Regions from separate parts of the Paraburkholderia sp. ZP32-5 genome, predicted to be linked through region 3. Evidence: riboswitches for the same ligand, from Rfam matches in the RefSeq annotation. Region 3 holds a riboswitch; each other region holds the start of a gene.
What was found. Region 3 has a riboswitch for cobalamin ahead of cobW (cobalamin biosynthesis protein CobW). Riboswitches for the same ligand answer to the same signal wherever they lie in the genome.
Positions count from the first base shown of each region.

Region 1: linked by a shared signal. The riboswitch ahead of cobG (precorrin-3B synthase) and the one ahead of cobW (cobalamin biosynthesis protein CobW) in region 3 are both predicted to bind cobalamin.
Region 2: linked by a shared signal. The riboswitch ahead of L0U82_RS03870 (TonB-dependent receptor domain-containing protein) and the one ahead of cobW (cobalamin biosynthesis protein CobW) in region 3 are both predicted to bind cobalamin.

Region 1 is NZ_JAJEJP010000002.1:1,610,870-1,613,187, reverse strand. It holds gene cobG (precorrin-3B synthase) at 1-1,292, opposite strand, end outside; cobalamin riboswitch at 1,386-1,564, opposite strand; gene cbiE (precorrin-6y C5,15-methyltransferase (decarboxylating) subunit CbiE) at 1,648-2,318, shown strand, end outside.
Region 2 is NZ_JAJEJP010000001.1:905,860-908,177, forward strand. It holds RNA gene ssrS (6S RNA) at 1-28, opposite strand, end outside; gene L0U82_RS03860 (cell division protein ZapA) at 185-496, opposite strand; gene L0U82_RS03865 (ATPase) at 493-852, opposite strand; cobalamin riboswitch at 1,059-1,318, shown strand; gene L0U82_RS03870 (TonB-dependent receptor domain-containing protein) at 1,410-2,318, shown strand, end outside.
Region 3 is NZ_JAJEJP010000002.1:1,362,267-1,364,584, reverse strand. It holds gene cobN (cobaltochelatase subunit CobN) at 1-139, opposite strand, end outside; gene cobW (cobalamin biosynthesis protein CobW) at 153-1,244, opposite strand; cobalamin riboswitch at 1,431-1,709, opposite strand; cobalamin riboswitch at 1,791-2,076, shown strand.

The sequences.
Region 1 (2,318 bases), 250 kb from region 3:
CCGCTCAGATGCACGTCGACATCGGCGGGCAGTTGCGCGGCGAGTTGCAGTGCGTCGTTCTTGGTGTCGGCGAGGCCTTTCGCGCAGCCGCTCGAACCGGCGCATGCGATCAGATGCGCGATCGGTTGTGCGGCATCGCAGGCGAGGCCGAGCGAGATCAATTCCGTTAGCACGGCGGTGGCGGCTTGCGTCGGGATATCGGGCAGCAGCACGCTTTGCCACGGCGTGACGTGTAGCGTGCCGTTGCCATTTCGTTGCGCGAGGTCGGCGAGGCGGTTCAGCGTGGTCGCGTCAAGACGGCCGAGCGGTGGCTGGCCGCCGACGTGCGATAGGTTCGCGTTGTGTTGCGCATGGGCGCCGAGGCGCAGCGATGCGTCGGCGGGATTTTCTCGTCGCCAGTCGCGCAGCGTTGCGTCGCGCGTGAGCGGGAAGTTGACGTAGCGTTGCGCGTGCAACAGCAAGGTGTCGGCGGAATGCATGGCGAGCAGGTCGCGCATGCGGGTCGTGTCGGCGGCGGCGAGATCGAGGAACGTGTGCAGCAACGCGCGCACGAGCGCGGGCACCTGTGACGGAGCAATCGCGGCGAGTGCGCCGGTGCCGTTCGCGTTGTCATCAGGCGATTCGTTGGTGTTTGTTGCCGGCCCTGGGCATCCAGCGAGGCCGAACACGAAGCGCACCCCATCTTCGTCAACCGATGCCGCAAGCCACACGTCGTGCGGATGATCGACGCGCGCGAGCCGTTCTCCACCATCGACGAGCAGCGCGAATTTCGGCGACAACGCCGCGAAGCGCGCATCGCTTTGCAATAGCGCGAGCAGTTCGGTGCACAGCGGCGTGGTGTCGATCAGCGCGTGCCGGTCGCGGCCAGCGGCAGGGCTGATCATCACGTTGCGCACGTCGTCGGCGGAACTGAGCGCGGCATTCACGTGGTTTGCGTCGCTTGCCGTCGTGGAAGAAGCAGAAGAAGGGGACGCCCCTGCGTACGCAGCACCCGAAGCCGGCCCCATCCCCGCGTCAATCAACGCCGCGCTCAACGCAGCCTCATGCCCTTCACGCACACCGCGCACTTGCAGATTCGCGCGATTGGTCAGCTCGATCACGCCGCTCGCGTGCCGCGTGCTCGCGGCGGCGATCGCGCGCGCCTGCGCGGCGCTCAGCACGCCGCCCGGCAGCTTGACCCGGCAGATGCCGCCATCGCGCGCGGCGACGATGCGCAGCAGCCCCGGACACGCGGAAGCGCGCGGCGGCGTGGCTGCATCGGGTAAAGCAGTGGAGGGCAAAGCTCGATTCAAGACGGACACCGGATATAGCGTCGCGCGACGGCCCGAGCAAGCCGCATTGCGGACTTTGCTGCGGCATCGGTACACCCCGCCCGATGTTGGCTGGCACGAACAGTTTCGCCGGCAGGTCTCCTGGCTCGCAGGTCATGGTCCGTCGCAGCCTTCCCGGTCAAACCAGTGGCGCGTAGAGCAGACGGACTCGCTGCATACAGTTGCGGGGGCAGCCACATCATTGCTGTGTTCCCTCTTCGGCCCCGAAGGGCACCGGCGGCTGTATTATGCCTTTTTTCGAACCGCGCCACGAGGCTGGACGCTTTGACTGGCGTGGCTCGGCACACTTTTGACGAGCCCCGATGAGGATGAATGCATGCAGCCCTGGCTGACCGTAGTGGGTATTGGTGACGACGGTTTCGCCGGTTTGGGACGGTCTGCGCGGCGTGCTTTGCTCGACGCGTCGGTCGTGTATGGCGGCGAGCGGCATCTGGCGATGCTGCCCGCGCGTCTGGCCGCGCGCCGCGCCGCGTGGCCGCGTCCGTTCGATCTCGCGCCGCTGCTCGCCGAGCGTCCTCAGCCGGTGTGCGTGCTCGCGAGCGGCGACCCGATGCTGTTCGGTGTCGGCGCGACGCTCGCGCGGCAGTTGCCGGTCGGCGAACTACGCGTGCTGCCGGCGCCGTCGTCGTTATCGCTGGCGGCCGCGCGGCTCGGCTGGCCGTTGCAGGAGGTCGCGACCGTGTCGCTGGTGGGTCGGCCGCTGGCCGCGCTGAATACGCATCTGCATGACGGCGCGCGCATCTTCGTGCTAAGCGCGGATGGCCACACGCCCGCGGCGCTCGCGGCGGCACTCGCCGCGCGCGGTTTCGGCGCGACGCGGATGAGCGTGCTCGAACATCTCGGCGGCGAGTTCGAACGGCGCATCGATGGCCGCGCGGATCAATGGTCGGCCGGCGAACTGGCCGCGCTGAATCTGATCGCGCTCGACTGCCGCGCGGCGGCCGACGCGCCGCGTCTGCCGCTGACCAGCGGCCTACCCGACGACGC
Region 2 (2,318 bases), on a different contig from region 3:
ATGACCTTGGCGAACCAGGCAGGGAAGCTAAACCGATAAAGCTACAACACAATCACTTAACGATTGAACTCAAATGCTTGCCGTGATCTTCTCATGTACTTCAGAAAAGTGACACACGGGTACTGCATTCGAGCCACTTCGTTGAGCACGTGACCGGTTCGAAACCGGCACGCTGCTACGCTTGCTACATGCTGTACTGTTGGATCACAGTACCTAGCTGATCGTTCATTTGCTGCATTGTACGCCGGATTTCTTCAGCGGGAAATGCTTCTCCGTGTCTTACGCTGCTTTGCAGCTTAAGCAGTTCCGATGCCAGCGACAGCGCAGCCATGACGGCAATGCGATCCGTGCCGCGCACGTTGCTCGCGCTACGAATTTTTTTCATTTCCGCGTCGACGCGCGCCACCGCTTCGAGCAGCGCGCCTTCGGTTTCCGGCGAGCACGCGAGACGATAGGGTACGTCGAGGATCGAGACTTCGATCTGCTTGGTGGTCATGCGTTTTCTCCGTGGCGGCTGACGTCGCTTTCCGCTTCTTCGCCTTCGGGATGGCCAGAGTCGAGCAGATCGAGCTGGTTATCCGGTTCGCTGCTCGCGCGTGCGCGCGGCAATTTTTCGAGAATCGCATTCAGGCGCACCTGCGCGTCGTCGATCTTGGCGGACAGTGTGTCGCGTTCGGCTTGCAGCGCGTCGCGCTCCGCGCGCAATTGCGCGAGTTCCGCACGGGTGGCCTCGACTTCGGCACGTGAGTGCGCGAGCTGCTCTTCGAGCGCGAGCCGCGCTTCGTTGTGGCGCTGGCTGATCGCAATCAGCTTGCCGATATTCTGGGAGAGTGATTCGAGTTCGGTGAGCATGTGCTGCGTCCTCTAAAGACATCGCATTTTAGCGCGGAATATTACAGGTTCCGACAATTGTCTCGTTTCGAGACGTAACAACATCGCTTCTTGCACGCTTTTTCCCGACCATAAGATAAAAAACACGTCACCCGCCGGACAATAGCCCGCGTTTTACGGAACGGCTATTCGCGGGCACGCTTTCTTGACGCCCATCGAGGCCGCTCCTAAACTTGCCGCACTCTGGTGCTCGCGCGCGCGTTTCCGTGCGCGCAGTTAAACGGGAAGCAGGACGCGCGGGGTGTCGAACACCGCGGACGCGAACCTGCGCTGCCCCCGCAACGGTAAGCGACCGCATGTTCACATGCAGGTCGGTCCTGAACGCAGGTTCGAAGCTTAACTTGCGAGTGTGCCACTGCGCGTCACGCGTGGGAAGGCGGGACCGATGCGTCGCAGCCCGGATACCGGCCAGAGGGAGAGCACGTCGCCCATCAGAACGTCAAACAGGGGGGACGTCTCGTTACGCGTCGGCCTGCGGGGAAGCGGGCCGCGCCCGCCACTCACAGGAATATCATCCGATGCAGTCCCCCATCGCCCGCGCGGCGTTGCTCGCGTTCGCGAGCCTGCCGCTCGTCGTGCATGCGCAAAGCGCTGAACCCGCGGCTTCGGCGTCCGCCGTGCCGGCCGGCGCTTCATCCCCGTCTTCATCTTCGTCTGTCACTGCGGCAACCGCTCCCACCGATGCGAACCTCGCCGCCGCCGAAGCGGTCACCGCACTTGCGCCGATCGTCGTGACCGCCGAACGCGGACCGCAAGCGCTCACCGATGCGATTCCGCAAACCGCGCAGTTCGATCAGCAGGACATCGCCGACACCACCGCGACCGATCTGCCAGGCCTGCTGCAACTCGCGCCCGGCGCGCAGATCACGCGCAACGGCGGCCCCGGTTCGAGCGCGAGCCTCTCGTTGCGCGGCGCGTCGGCGACGCAATCGCTAGTGTTGATCGACGGCGTGCGCGTCGATTCGGTGAGCCTCGGCAGCGCGCAGATCTCGCAGATTCCGCTCGATCAGGTCGATCATGTCGAAGTCGTCAACGGCAACGTGTCCGCGTTATACGGATCGGGCGCGATCGGCGGCGTCGTGCAGGTGTTCACGAAGGACGGCGGCGATCATCCGCCGCGTTTCAACTTTTCAGTCGGCTACGGCAGCTATCACACGCAGACGCAAACGCTCGGCGCCAACGGCGCGCTCGATCGGGATGGCCGCACGACCTTCAGCATCACACTCGCACGCACCAGGGACGATGGCTTTTCGTCGATCAACCCGAGCCAGGCGCCGGGCGCGAATCCGAATGCGAACGGCTATCTGAACGAGAGCATCTCGGCATCGCTGCGTCACAAGTTCAACGACAACTGGGATGCGGGCGTGCGCTATTTGCAGTCGAACGGCAACAATAGCTACGACAACGCGTATGGCGTGCCGACCGAT
Region 3 (2,318 bases):
GCGGCACGACGCTCGCGAGCAGCGACAGTGTGGTATCCGCGGAACTGAGCACGACGATATCGGCGGGCTGCTGATCGATACGGATCACGCCCTGCGTATCGTCGACGAAGCCGCCCGGCGTCGTGCGCAACAGATGCATGGTCGCGCGCCCGTTACGCGGCAGCGTTCGACGTCGCGCCGAGCGCCGCGTCGAATGCCTGCTGCAAGGTGGACTGATCGAGGTCTTCGCCGATCAGCACGAAGCGGCTCGAATAGCCGTCGCCGCCTTCGCCGGCCTGCCAGCGCCGGTCGAAATAGCTGTCGAAACGGCGGCCCACGCCCTGGATCACGAGCCGCATCGCCGCGCCCGGCAACGCCGCAAAACCTTTGACGCGGTAGATCGTGTGGTTTTCGACCAGCGTCTGCAACGCGGCGAGTGCGGCTTCGCGCGACGGCACGCTCGCTTGCACGACGACCGAATCGAACTCGTCGTGATGATGATCGGGATCGTCGGCGGAACCGTGATGATCGTGGCGCAGATGGATGGTTTCCTCGGACGCGGCTTCGAGACCCAGCAGCGTGTGCAGATCCAGCTCACCCCTATGCGCGCGCACGATCTTGACCTGCGGCGGAATCTCGTCACGGATCAACGTTTCCACGGCGCTTTGCTGCGCATCGTCGAGCAGGTCGGTCTTGTTCAGAATCACCAGATCCGCGGCGGATAACTGGTCTTCGAACAGCTCATGCAACGGCGATTCATGATCGAGATTCGGATCGGCCTTGCGCTGCGCATCGACTTCGAGCGGATTGTCGGCGAATTGGCCGCTGGCGGTGGCCGGTCCATCGACCACGGTTACCACCGCGTCGACGGTGAAGCCGTTTCTGATCTGCGGCCAGTTGAATGCCTGCACCAGCGGCTTCGGCAATGCGAGGCCGGATGTTTCGATCAGCACGTGATCGATCTCGCCGCGACGCTCGGCGAGCTTTTCCATCACCGGGAAAAACTCTTCCTGCACGGTGCAGCACAGGCATCCGTTCGCCAGTTCATACAATTGCCCTTCGGTTTCGACGCCGTTTTCATCGCAGCCGATACCGCAGCCCTTCAGGATCTCGCCGTCGATGCCGAGTTCGCCGAACTCGTTGACGATCACCGCAATGCGCTTGCCCTCCGCATGCTGAAGAATGTGCCGCAACAGCGTGGTCTTGCCGCTGCCGAGAAAGCCCGTGACGATCGTGACGGGAATCTTGCGCAATTGAGTTTGCATCGTGAGGTCCATCGGTAGACGTTGCATGGGTGCGCCGGTCGGTTCGCGTGTCGGTCCAGCAGCAACGGCGTTGTCCGCGACATGGAAAGCGCACGGAAAACGCCCGGAGACACGACACGCGCAAAAACGCCCGGAAACACAGAAAGCAAAGTGAAGTCATGAACGCGCCGCCGCATCCCCGCGGCGTACGTCCTGCATCTTCGGGCCGGTATCCGGGCTGGCGAAAGCGCCGCTTCCCCTTCCCGGCCGAGTGGTTTCTCGCCCAGTGGTGATATGCCGACGCGGCCTTGCGCGTGGACATCGAAGCCGGCTCCGCGGCGCACGGCCGTAAGGCCTGCACCGCTTTTCGCTTACCGTTGCGGGGACAGCACAGGTTAGCCCGCTCCAGAGCAGATGGGCCCCCTGTTTCCCGTTTAACTGCCCGCGCACGAGCGCGCGGGCGAGCACCAGAAGTGCGTGCGAGTGTAGGCCCGCAGCCTTGCCCAGTCAAGAAAGCACGCGCGATGAAAACCGCCGCCGACGCTTATCCGGCAAGGCCCCGTGTGCTATCGTATGCGCGCGTTTGGTGCCCGCATATGCGCTCGCATGTGCAGTTAAACGGGAAACAGGCAACGCATCATGCGTTCAACCTGTGCTGTCCCCGCAACGGTAAGCAACCTGCGGCGCGCGCCTCGATTCTGGCGCGCCGCGCATGCGTTTTTTGATGCCACTGTCCTGTGAATCGACGAATCCGCGCGATCTCGCGCGTATCTTCGTCATTCCACGTCAAGGACGGGAAGGCAAAGCGCGTGAGGTCGCCAGCCCGGATACCGGCCAGACGCGGTGGCGGCGCCGCGTGCAGCACCTGCACCGATCGCGCCGCCGGCCGCCGGAATCCGCGGGGAACGGATGTGAAGGCGTTCAAGCATGGCATCGCGCGTCCGTGGCGTTTTCCGAACTTCAGAGGAAAGCGCCGCCCATCACGTGTGTTGCCGCGCCCGGATTCGCAGTACCGCATGAACTCGATCTGCACCATCGCGCGCGCTATCGCGCAGCGCTTCTCTCGTCCCACCATCGCATGGCGCACGCCATGCT